4 regions of the Pseudoalteromonas piratica genome follow, and region 4 is predicted to be linked to each of the others. Evidence: predicted binding sites of a transcription regulator. Region 4 holds the regulator's gene; each other region holds the start of a gene.
What was found. The regulator sigma-54, encoded in region 4, starts transcription at its own class of promoters, with help from an activator protein. The targets are predictions, from matches to a motif close to GTTGGCACGNNNNTNGNNT.

Region 1: a site for sigma-54 is predicted at 1,132-1,150, ahead of fliE (flagellar hook-basal body complex protein FliE). Genes of this name have one in related genera too.
Region 2: a site for sigma-54 is predicted at 1,708-1,726, ahead of OM33_RS15185 (DUF4097 family beta strand repeat-containing protein). Genes of this name have one in related genera too.
Region 3: a site for sigma-54 is predicted at 1,553-1,571, ahead of OM33_RS14340 (DUF3192 domain-containing protein). Genes of this name have one in related genera too.

The regions. Positions count from the first base shown of each region.
Region 1 is NZ_CP009888.1:1,706,115-1,709,304, forward strand. It holds gene OM33_RS07805 (sigma-54-dependent transcriptional regulator) at 1-1,069, shown strand, start outside; gene fliE (flagellar hook-basal body complex protein FliE) at 1,235-1,567, shown strand; gene fliF (flagellar basal-body MS-ring/collar protein FliF) at 1,617-3,190, shown strand, end outside.
Region 2 is NZ_CP009889.1:89,441-92,630, reverse strand. It holds gene OM33_RS15200 (capsular polysaccharide export protein, LipB/KpsS family) at 1-62, opposite strand, end outside; gene OM33_RS15195 (MAPEG family protein) at 378-779, shown strand; gene OM33_RS22585 (hypothetical protein) at 932-1,078, opposite strand; gene maoP (DUF413 domain-containing protein) at 1,065-1,403, opposite strand; gene OM33_RS15185 (DUF4097 family beta strand repeat-containing protein) at 1,820-2,581, shown strand; gene OM33_RS15180 (G8 domain-containing protein) at 3,032-3,190, shown strand, end outside.
Region 3 is NZ_CP009888.1:3,102,949-3,106,138, reverse strand. It holds gene OM33_RS14350 (BlaI/MecI/CopY family transcriptional regulator) at 1-191, opposite strand, end outside; gene OM33_RS14345 (LytR/AlgR family response regulator transcription factor) at 246-998, opposite strand; gene OM33_RS14340 (DUF3192 domain-containing protein) at 1,143-1,508, opposite strand; gene dinB (DNA polymerase IV) at 1,904-2,968, shown strand.
Region 4 is NZ_CP009888.1:461,318-464,507, reverse strand. It holds gene ptsN (PTS IIA-like nitrogen regulatory protein PtsN) at 1-299, opposite strand, end outside; gene hpf (ribosome hibernation promoting factor) at 301-588, opposite strand; gene OM33_RS02000 (RNA polymerase factor sigma-54) at 611-2,107, opposite strand; gene lptB (LPS export ABC transporter ATP-binding protein) at 2,187-2,912, opposite strand; gene lptA (lipopolysaccharide transport periplasmic protein LptA) at 2,909-3,190, opposite strand, start outside.

The DNA.
Region 1 (3,190 bases), 1.2 Mb from region 4:
AGAAGTACTGTTAAATATGGTAAGTCGTTATCTACCGGAAAAAGAATCGATTAAAGATGGTCCTATTGTAGAAGATCCTGCCAGTAAAGCATTAATGAAACTTGCAGAAAAAGTAGCGAAGTCAGATGCATCTGTGATGGTGCTGGGTCCAAGTGGTTCGGGTAAAGAAGTTATGGCCCGCTATATCCACGACAAGTCATTACGCTCAGAAGAAAATTTTGTTGCTATCAACTGCGCAGCCATTCCTGAAAACATGCTTGAGGCCACATTGTTTGGTTATGAAAAAGGGGCATTTACAGGCGCAATTCAAGCCTGCCCAGGTAAGTTTGAACAAGCGCAAGGTGGCACCATTTTACTTGATGAAGTCACTGAAATGGATTTAAGTTTACAGGCAAAGTTATTACGCGTTTTACAAGAGCGTGAAGTTGAGCGTTTAGGTTCACGTAAAACCATTAAACTCGACGTACGTGTGCTTGCTACGTCTAACCGTGATTTACGCGATGCGGTGGCGGAAGGGGTGTTCCGTGAAGATTTATATTATCGTTTAAATGTGTTTCCGCTCGAGTGGTTGCCGTTGGCAGAGCGTCCAGGGGATATAATCCCGTTAGCTGAGCATTTAATTCAGCGTCATAATAATGACATGCCAGTGCAATTTGATGATGCTGCAAAAGCAAAATTATTAAGTCATACCTGGCCGGGTAACGTACGTGAACTTGAAAATGTGGTGCAACGTGCACTTATTTTACAAAGTGATAAAACCATTCATACTGATGACATTTTCTTAGGCTCTGTAGCCAGCCTGCAATCGAGCAAGGTTACAGCGAGTGTTGTAGAAAAAAGTGAAATCATACCTGATATTGCAACGGAACAAAGCAAAGACCCTATTCATGATGAGTCACTTGGATACAAACAAGAGTTGAAAGACAAAGAAAACTCGATAATTCTTGATATGCTAAAAGCCTGCAATGGTAAACGCAAAGATGTAGCTGACAAACTAGGTATGAGTCCTCGTACATTACGTTACAAGTTAGCAAAAATGCGTGAAATGGGCATCGAGCTGCCTGCATAAGAAAGCGTTTCACTCTTCTCAAGCCCTCGTTCTGAGGGCTTCTTGCTGTTTAAATATTCTACATTGTCAAAATAATGGCTTTATAAGTTGTTGATAGATAGGGTTTTATTTCTGGCATTAAGTTTGCATTCATCTTGGTAAGTTTATTTAGTACGGTTTGTCAGCATGAATATTTCAGCAAACAATCTTTATCAGGAAATGCAGTCGCTTGCAGTTGAAGCAAGTAATTTTTCAAAACCAAAACAGCCGATTGAAACAATTCAAGGTAGTTCGCAAGTTGAGTTTAATAACTTACTCAAAGATGCGTTAGATACCGTTAGCGGTTTGCAAGCAGAGTCAAAAGCAAAAGCAACTGCTTTAGAAATGGGTGACCGCAATGTTTCTCTTGCGGAAGTGATGATCGCTTCACAAAAATCATCAGTGGCCTTTGAGGCAACGGTTCAGGTGCGTAATAAGCTTGTTGAAGCTTATAAAGACATCATGAACATGCCAGTTTAAGCGATAGTGGAGTAGGGTTGTGGCTAATTCATCAACAGATTTAACAACAATGGACACCAATGACTTAGCTGTCACTGACATGGACAGTGACAATCAAGAACAAAAATCAGGTTTCCTTGGCAGCTTGAGTGGTGTTGATGTAATGCGTCAAGTGACACTTATCATCGCATTAACCATTTGTGTTGCGATTGCTGTGTTCATTATGATTTGGGCTAAAGAGCCTGATATGCGCCCACTTGGCAAAATGCCAATGGATGAGCTGATCCAAACCCTTGAATTCCTTGATGCGCAAAAAGTTGAGTATAAACTTGATGGCAATGTGGTGATGGTGCCGGTAGAAGCTTATCAGAACATCAAGTTATTAATGGCAAAAGAAGGGTTAGAGCAAACACCATCATCTGGCACTGAAATTCTGATGCAAGATATGGGTTTTGGCGTGAGTCAACGATTAGAGCGTGAACGCTTAAAGCACTCTCGCGAACAACAGCTTGCGCGCACAATTGAAGAGCTGAGCAAAGTAGCCCGCGCAAAAGTGCTACTTGCAATCCCAAAAGAAAATGTATTCGCACGCAGAGAGAAAAAACCTAGTGCAACAGTAGTTCTCACTGTTAGACGCGGCCGCACACTTAATGGCGAAGAAGTGGATTCGGTTGTGGATATGGTAGCGTCCGCGGTACAAGGACTTGAGCCAAGTCGTGTTACGGTAACCGATCAAAATGGGCGCTTACTGAATTCAGGTTCGCAAAACTCCCTGACAGCACGTTCGCGCAAAGAGTATGAAATTGAACGTAAACGTGAACAAGAGTATTTAGAAAAAATCGACTCAATCATGATCCCTGTGGTGGGACTTGGTAATTACACCGCACAAGTCGATTTAGTGATGGATTTCAGTTCAATTGAAGAAACACAAAAACGTTTCAATCCAGATTTACCTGCAGTGCGCAGTGAGATGACCCGTGAAGATACTAATATAGGTGGTCTGGCTGTAGGCATTCCTGGTGCACTTACCAATCAGCCGCCAGTCAATTCGCAAATTCCTGAACAAGCGGGTGAAGGTGCAGGCGAAACCACATTACCAAGCAGAAACAGTAAAGAAGCGACGCGTAATTATGAACTTGATACTACGATTTCGCACAAGCGCCAACAAACGGGCGTGATCCGTAGAATTAGTGTGTCTGTTGCGGTCAACTATAAAAATGGTGTTGCGGAAGGCGGTGAGGCCACGCGTGATCCTCGAACACAACAGGAACTCGCTAACATTCGTCGCCTGTTACAAGGTGGTATTGGCTTTGATATGCAACGTGGTGATGCGTTAGAAGTTGTAACCATTCCATTTGTGCAAGAAGAATTGGGTGAAGTGATTGAATTACCGCTTTGGGAACAACCGTGGTTCTTTAAAGTTGTGCGTTTAGCATTAGGTGCTCTGGTCATTATTGTTCTGATTCTGGCTGTTGTTCGTCCAATGTTACGTAAGTTGATTAATCCAGAAGATACAACCGAGGATTATGATGACGCAAGCCTATCTGCAGGTGTAGACTTAGGTGATGATACAATTGATATGCTAAGTCAAGAATTTGACGAATCAGCAGTAGGCTTTAGCCCTGACGGAACGTTGCAGTTACC
Region 2 (3,190 bases), on a different replicon from region 4:
GATACTAAGGTTCGATAATATTTCGCATGGCTGCTATTGCGAGAAATAAATAAAATACGCATAAACAATAAGAAATCCGATGTTTTAGCGCAGTGTATGAAAGAAGTATGACGAAATGATTAAGCTATCAGATAATTGAAATACACACATCGGCGTTATTTCACGAAACGAATACGCAAAACGTCAGCTATATAATCATTAAACTATCATTCTAAGATTTATAGCTAACCAATTATTCAGACGACTAAAATTTGTAGCTCTTTATTTAAAATAAAAAAAGCATGTATTTACCTAAGCGCCTTATGTTAAAACACATTAAGCAAGATAAATGATCTATTAGATCAGCATTAAATTATTAAAAAAATAAAAGGCTCAGTATGATCTATGCAATGTTTGCCATGGTAGTGTTAACGTTTATTGTTGGGATTGTCGCGGTGGTTACCCGTGTAAAAAGCGTTAAAAACGGCAGTGTAAAAATTAAATACTACCGAACCATGGGTGGGCAAGAAGTACCTGAACAATTAACTAAATCAACACGTTGCTTTAACAATATGTTTGAGGTGCCGGTGTTATTTTATGTTGTTTCTACGCTCTTTGTCATACTCAAAACTAATAATGAATTAGCCTTACTACTTGCTTGGGTATTTGTTGGATTTAGAGTTGCCCAAGCGATTGTTCACCTAACATATAATAATGTACTTCACCGAATGTTAACGTTTTGGGGAGCTGTGATTTCAGTGCTGTCAATGTGGGTTATTTTACTGATTGAAATAGCATAATTAGTGCGATAGTAACTAGGGTGAGTTATCAAACTAAACAGGCTTGCTGTACTAAACCAGAATTTACCAGCTCAGCAATAAGTTGAACCTAAAACAAGTTATCGGGCAGTACAGAATGCGTTACTGCCCACTGGTATCGATTAATACGTTAGTTAATCGCGTTCATCCCAATCATAGTCATCAAATTTTTTGCGCTTATTTTTGCCTTCAAACTTACTTTTAGGCTTTTCACGCTTTGCCTTTTTACCGGTTTTACTTTTTTCCAGATAACTATCTTGTTGTAAACTATGCTTCATCATAACTCTCTAATGAATACTTTTGTTCTGTGCGAGAACTACTGGCACTTGCGCGATGAGTAACACTATGGATGGCTTTTAAATATTTGCGCCATAGCTTTACCTCGTAACTGTTGGACATTATTCCTGATTGCATGCAAGCAACAAACTCCGACTCAACTAAGGTTTCAGGTTGCATACTTCCTGAACTTAAGCCATTTAATGTATCACCATATTCCACTAAGAAATCGGCTTCAGAAATAGTAAAAAAGCCTGAACGCTCTATACCACCTGAAAAATGTTCATCATCATAAAACTTTCGACGACCAGCACGGATTGCATTTGTCATAACAGTTTTCTCTCGCTTTTCATACACAGTAGTTGTGAATTATTACGGGCAATAAAATTAGCCAACAAAGATGAAAGATAAATGACAGTTTTAAAAAACATTCAATACAAAAGGTATGAGTCCATCAGTTAAAAAAAAGCGTATGCGTAGCCAAATATAAACAACTAGCGATCAACCGTCTAAATGAGCACAAAGTTGGTCAATTTACCTTACACGCTTTGGCATAAATAACTAACTTTTAGTCTATCGATTATTCACCATTAATTAATTAAAAAATAAATGTATATTTTTCAATTAGTTAATAATTGGCTCACTGATTGCAAATAATGCCATTACATAACTAAAAACATTGATGAATTAATAGTTTCATCGGAAAAATTTAACGTAAACATAACGCTAAGGAAAAAGGGAATAATATGTACAAAACACTTTCAGCAATAGCAATGGCAACACTACTTTCAGGCTGCGTAGTACATATTGGTGGCAGTTCGAGTACCGCAGACACACATATCGAGCGTGAACTGGAATTAGATGCTAGCCAGTTATCTAAACTAGTCGCGGAAACAGGCGCTGGCTCGCTAAAAATTGTTGGTTCAAATACCAGTAGCAAAATAGTTGTAAAAGCAGATATTTATACCAGTGATGATTTAAATTATGAGCTGTCATTAACGCAGCAGGGTGATACAGCAAAACTAATTGCTGTGCACGATATTCAAGACGGTTTTCATATTCACATTAACCAAGGCCACAGCATTGACTTGGTAATTAGTATGCCGAGTGAACTTGCATTAACTCTCGATGACAGCTCTGGTGATATTGCTATTTCAGGTTTAAAAAACACTATCAAAGTGGATGACAGCTCTGGCGACTTAACAATTGATGGTGGTAAATCTGTGTATGTTGACGACAGTTCGGGTTCAATCTACGTAACTAATATTCAAGGTGATGTTGAAATTGAAGATAGCTCAGGCGATACCACAGTAGAAAATACCCAAGGAGCAGTCACAATTGACGATGGTTCAGGTGATGTTGTGGTTAAAAATGTGACTGGTACTGTGAGATTAGATGACGGTTCGGGTGATATTAAAGTGAATGGCGCTGGTGGACTAATTGTTGAAGATGATGGCTCAGGTGACGTAAATATTGATAATGTAAAAGGTGAGGTAAAGATTAACTAATTTCACTTCAATTAGAGCGTGTTGATCTTTGTGGTCTAAATACCAAACAAGCTGCTGTAGAAATCGGCAGAAAAGGTCAACACGCTCCAGTTTTAATTAATAAAACACCCATCAAAATTGCTAGGTTTAATCTAAATTAGACCTAGTAATTGCCATAAAATCCAATCATCTATTGATTAAAAAAATATTCCCCTGTGTTGAAAATGGGATACTGATTATCAAAGATCCGCGGCATTCTTTTACTTTAACTTCACACTTATCTAGCTGTGTATACGCTCATCATTAAAACAGTATTTCAGGTATAACAATACCATACAGTTTTGTATGGTTAAGCAGCATAAACTGTAAGCTTCTCTCTCTTTGTCATCGCATATACTTATTTTGAAAACAGTTAACCAGTCGTTTTTGTCACCATAACAATAATCAAATACTCAAGAAAGGAGCGTATTTATGCATAGTTCAAAGATACCTAGGTTAAGCCCATTTTTAAGTTTATTTATAATGCTAAGTATTACTGCATGTGGCGGCTCAGCCGCACCAGATGCAGTTGAAATACCAACTACCAGCACAGCTACAGAGCAAAGTCAGGTTGATATAGATCATTCTGCA
Region 3 (3,190 bases), 560 kb from region 4:
GTTGACTCGTCACGAGTAACTAGCCCTTTCTCATGCATAATTTGCAGCATTTTCAGTACAGTGGTGTAGCCAATCTTTTGTGTTTCACTAATGTGGTCATGTAATTTTCGCACAGTAGCGGGCTGAATTCGCCAAAGTACATTAAGTATGTTTAACTCAGCACTGGTTGGTACGCGTTTATTTTTATTCATAATTACGTCACTTTTCGTAGATTATTCTTTACTCTAAGTGATTGAGTTAATTTGTCAACAAATTAACCCATGCATATTTTGTTTATAACGACGTGAGAGGTTGAGGCTTGCACCATCTTTCAATGTCACTATGTAATCGCCATTGTCAGTTGGGCGGATTTCTCGGATCGCTTGTTTTTTAATTATTGCCGAACGATGAATGCGAACAAATCCAAATGGCAGTAGTTGTTGTTCCATTGATGACAATGTTTGACGATGTAAAATGGTACGTTCGTTTTCATTTAAATGGAGTTCAACATAATTTCCTGCACCACCAACCCAACTTATTTCATCAGGCGTTAAAAATTTAATTCTCCCTGCGTCCTTTAAAATAATTTGTTGCTCTTCAGGTTGTCTTGGTGCGAGTTTTTGCATTAAGGAACTAACAAGGTCAATCTGCTTTTTCTCTGGAGTTAATATTTGGGCGAGTTTATCAAGAGTTTTACAAAGTCGAGAATTTGCCATCGGCTCGAGAATGAAATCAAATAAATCAAATTCAAACGCTTTTGCTGCATCGATGCGATTATTTGAAATAAGTATTATCTCGGTTGAGCTAGCCAGAGACTGCAATGTGAGCCAATCTTTTTCCTGAATTAGTTCGTTTTGTATAAAGAGCACTTTTGCACTGGTCTCTTTACAGGCTTTTATTAACTTCGTAAAACAAGATTCAACATTAGCCAAAGAAAAAAGCGAGTTATCGATTTGCTTTGATATTTCGTCTTTAAATGTTGGGTCGCTATGACCAATTACAAGATTAAATCTATCCATTTTATCCACCTAATTACGATGCCTTTCGTATTTAATATTACGAAAGTTGTCGTAATAGTCAATGAATAATTGTAAATGCTTATTGATGAATGGATTTTTATATTTTACAAGAGTGGGGCAAATGTCTTTGCCCCGTTGATTTGGTTAGTGTTTAAGTTGGTTTAAAGCATTCTCGCCCCAACCAGTTAACAGGTTATTCTTGAATACAAGCGGGGTACATTCATCTTTTGTGGTTTTACCGTCTGAATGAATAGAGTTTGTCGCATAATAAAGTACACGAAACTCAGTATCACCCTGTTTTACTAATTCAGAAAAACTTGGCGTACCTAATTTATTAATCACCATTTGGTACTCTTTGCCGAGTTCCATATTTGCAATTACTTTGCGATTTTTTTCGTGTGTTCTTTCCCAGCTAGAAGTGTGGCTGCTTTTGCCTTCACCGCCAACGGCAACAACACAGCCAGTTAATAATGGAAGAGATAGTGCAGATGCTAAAACTAAGTATTTCATAAATGTCCTTGAAAATAATTCGAGTATTATAATTTTTCTTTATGTAGCAGAAAGGGTGCCAATAATGAATTTTTATAAATATCATGTGCTTATATTTTAGTTGGGTCGTTTTAATAGTGAAAAAAACTAAAAAATAGTAACTTTGACTAAAAATAAAAACTTGCTGGTTCTTATTTAAATGGGTCATAATAAAACTGTATAAATAAACAGTGTTTCTATTTTGAAAAAATTTATTCATATCGATATGGATTGTTAATGTCAACATAAAACATAAAAAATGTTCGTTAAAATTTTTAAGTTCATTGTTTTTGCTGGGTTTATGGGTTTTGGTTTAGCGTACAAAAATGCACGTACATTAATTTCGTATTACTCAATATTTCTATTTCAGGCTCTATATGCAGAGAAAGATCGCGCACATTGATATGGATGCATACTATGTCTCGATTGAAGTCAGAGACAATCCATCATTAGCTAATAAGCCAGTCGCTGTTGGAGGCAAATCTGATCGCAGAGGGGTTCTTTCTACCTGCAATTATATCGCAAGACAGTATGGTGTCAGTTCGGCAATGCCAACAGGGTTAGCTCTCAAAAAGTGCCCTGATCTTGTTGTCGTTCCCGGAAGAATGGAAGTGTATAAAGAAACCAGCCAAATCATTCATGGCATTTTTGAAAAGTACACAGATAAAATTGAGCCTTTATCACTCGACGAAGCTTATTTAGATTTATCCGAATCCGCACTACATCAAGGCTCTGCAACCTTGATTGCTCAGGAAATTAGGGAGGAGATTCTAAAAGCTACAGGTTTAACTGCATCAGCAGGGATTGCACCGCTCAAATTCGTCGCTAAAGTAGCTTCAGACCTAAACAAGCCAAACGGCCAATGCACAATAGCACCAGATCAGATTTGGGAGTTTTTGGAGACATTACCGTTAAAAAAGATCCCCGGTGTGGGCAAAGTAACTTTTGAAAAGCTTAAGGCACTTGGATTTGAAACTTGCGGTGATATAAGGCGTTCTGATGAAGGATTCTTAGCAAGTAAGTTTGGGAAATATGGTCACGTATTGTGGAATCGTAGTCACGGAATAGATGATAGAGAAGTGCAAGTAACGCGTATAAGGAAGTCTGTTGGGGTTGAAAGAACTTTTGAGTTTGATATTAGTGAGCAGAGTGAACTTGAAACCATAATAATTGATAAATTACTACCTGAATTAAAGCGTCGTTCATCAAAGTACCTTGAGACTCGTGCTATGAATAAGCTTGGCGTAAAGGTTAAATTTAACGACTTTCAACAAACAACAAAAGATCAGAAAGCTAATGAGATTAGCTTAGATTTGTTGAAGGTACTGTTATCAGAAGCAATTATTAGGGGGCAGGGAAAGCCTGTTAGATTGCTTGGAATTCATATCGGGCTACAAGAACCTGAAGAAAATAGCGTGCAGCTCGGTTTAGGGTTTGAGTAGCACTTCTCCTTATCATTAATAAATATTCAATAAATATTATCTATTTAAAAAGTATTTTAAAATTATTATAGCTATCTTAAAATATGCTAATTGGCTACTCAGAGAAGCCTGTTCCCACCATAGCGAACGAAATGGATATACTCTGGCTTTTAAAAATGTAAACACACTCAAATAAAAAGCAAAACAACGCAGGTGCTGTGGGCCTAGTGTTGTACTGTTTTG
Region 4 (3,190 bases):
AACACATCAACGTCTTTGTCATCAATGGCATCGAAAGGGATAGGTGATTGATTTACAATTAAAAAGCCAATAGTGTTTTGCAGGCCATCAATACGACCATGGGGTATTGCAAGTCCTTTACCAATACCTGTACTGCCGAGTTTTTCACGCTGTAGTAAAGCGTCTAAAAACTCTTGAGAAGTAATGTCTGGCGCATGTTGATGTGCGAGATCACTTATAAATTCGAAGAGACGTTTTTTGCTATTAAAAAGGACCGCGGTTTTAGCGCAGTCCTCAGCAATAATATCAGTTAATTTCATTTTAATGGCGAGATAATTTCTCTTTATGTTTTATTACTTGGCGATCAAGTTTGTCGACCAAGCCATCAATTGCTGCATACATATCTTGTTGTGCTTCAGATGCGAACAGTTCACCGCCATTAACGTGCATCGTTGCTTCTGCTTTTTGTGATAACTTTTCAACATCTAGAATAACGTGCACGTTATTGATGTGATCAAAATGCCTCTCAAGTTTTGCAAATTTGTTAGTGACATAGTCTCTTAAAGAATCAGTAATTTCTACGTGACGACCTGTTAAGTTTAATTGCATAAGCATTTTCCTTCTATATGGTCTAGATCAGGCATTTGCGCTGATTAGACGGTGGTATGGATAGCGACTCACGATATTTAGCGATTGTGCGTCGCGCCACTTTAATTCCTTGTTCAGCTAGTAGGTCAGTAATCTTGCTATCACTTAATGGCTTGGCAGGATTCTCTGCAGCTACTAACTTTTTGATCAGTGCTCGAATCGCTGTGGATGAGCACTCACCCCCATTTTCTGTGCTAACGTGGCTTGAAAAGAAGTACTTCAATTCGTAAATGCCACGTGGTGTATGCATGTATTTTTGCGTTGTTACTCGCGATATAGTCGATTCATGCATTTCCACCATTTCGGCGACATCATTTAAAACCATTGGTTTCATAGCTTCATCGCCATATTCAAAGAATGCCTGTTGTTGTTCAACAATGCAATTGGCTACTTTTAATAAAGTGTCATTGCGGCTTTCTAAGCTTTTAATAAACCATTTAGCCTCTTGTAAATGGTTGCGAATAAATTGGCTGTCAGTACCTGACTTCATTGAGCGAGTCAGTGCAGCATACTGCTCATTTACCCGTATTTTTGGCATACTGTCATTGTTTAATTCAACACGCCAGCGGCCTTTTATTTTCTTTACTGAAACGTCTGGCACCACATATTCAGGTTCTTCACGAATGATGCTTTCAGCTGGTTTTGGATTAAGGCTATGTATTAATGTTAAGACTTCTTTTAACTCAGGTTCTTTGAGTTTGGCCTTCTTCATAATGGTACGATAGTCTCTTAACCCTAAAAGTTCCATATGGTTTGAGATTACGCTTTTTGTTTCGCTTAGCCAAGGAGTATTTTTGTCATACTGATTGAGTTGGATCAATAAACATTCCTGTAGCGAGCGAGCAGCAATGCCAACAGGATCAAAAAGCTGAACGCGTTTCAGTACCGCTTCAATTTCATCTAGTTCAATTTGCTCTTGATCTTCAGACTTTTGTACTGCTTCTAAAATTTCTTCTGTACTTTGCGTAAGGTAACCTGAATCATCCACAGCTTCGACGATAGTGGTTGCGATTACTTCATCGTTATCGCTAAACGGCGTCAAGCGTAATTGCCACATAAGATAGTCTTGCAGTGACTCGCTTGTTGAGCCTTGGTAGATGGTGTCATTTTCTGGTGCCGGTGCACTGCTCACTGAAACTGGCGCAGCGCTGATGTAATCATCCCAAGAGACGTCCATAGCAAGGTCGTCGGAAAGGTTTTCGTTGTTTAAGGCGTCGCTGGATTCTATTTCAGATTGGCTAACAGGTGCTTCGAAGTCATCACTCGTTGTTGAGTCATCAGCACTCGATTCAGTGTTTTCATTATTGTTGGTGTCGTCACTGAAATCGTTGTCTTCTTCCAGTAAAGGATTGGCATCTAGGGCTTCTTGTATTTCTTGTTGCAAATCTAACGTGCTTAATTGCAGTAGGCGTATTGCCTGCTGCAATTGCGGAGTCATTGTTAGTTGCTGCCCAAGGCGAAGCTGTAGCGATTGCTTCATGTAGTTATTCTAATCCTTCTCTATTTCTCAAGCTGTTGGTTAACAATTCAACTCCAATTAGGAAGTGCTTTCACTATTACTATAGTCTGAATTGTTCACCTAGGTATACATCACGAACTTTTTGGTTATTTAAAACGTCTTCCGCCGTGCCTGATGCAATTAATTCTCCGTGAGAAACAATATAAGCTTTCTCACATACATCAAGGGTTTCACGCACATTATGGTCAGTAATCAGTACGCCAATGCCGCGATTTTTTAAATGCTCAATTATTTTCTTTATATCTATCACTGAAATAGGATCAACACCAGCAAAAGGTTCATCTAACAGGATAAATTTAGGGTTTGCGGCTAAAGCGCGAGCGATTTCAACACGTCGGCGTTCACCACCGGAAAGTGCCATACCTTGTGAGTCGCGAATATGGCCGATGTTGAATTCTTCAAGTAAATCGTCGAGCGCTTCTTCTCGTTGTACGCGATTAAGATCTTTACGGGTTTCAAGAATTGCCATGATGTTTTGATAAACGGTAAGCTTTCTGAAGATTGACGATTCTTGCGGTAAATAGCCGATGCCTAATCGTGCACGGCTATGCATAGGTTGAAGTGTTATGTCATTATCATCAATGCGAATTGAGCCCATATCACTTGGAACCAAACCAACAATCATATAAAACGTCGTTGTTTTACCTGCACCGTTAGGACCGAGTAAACCAACAATACTGCCGGCTTTTACTTCTAAACCAACATTTTTAACAACTTGACGTGATTTATAACTTTTTGCCAGCTTTTCGGCAATTAATGTGCTCATTTTTCGCCTTGTTTTGTTTGTGTATTGATGATGGTTTTTACTTGGTTATCTGAATTTTTCGCTTTTTTCGATGTGACAGTTTCATTTTCACGGTCGTAAATAATGGTATCTGCTGACATCATGTCGCCATTTTGCTGAAATTTTGCATTTCCAGACATGGTAAATAGTGATTTAGCAACGTCATAAGTAATGTTTTCAGCACTTGCAATTATCGTTGAACCATCTTCTTGAATCGCGCTAAACTTTACTGGCTTACCGCTGGCAATGAGTAATTGTTG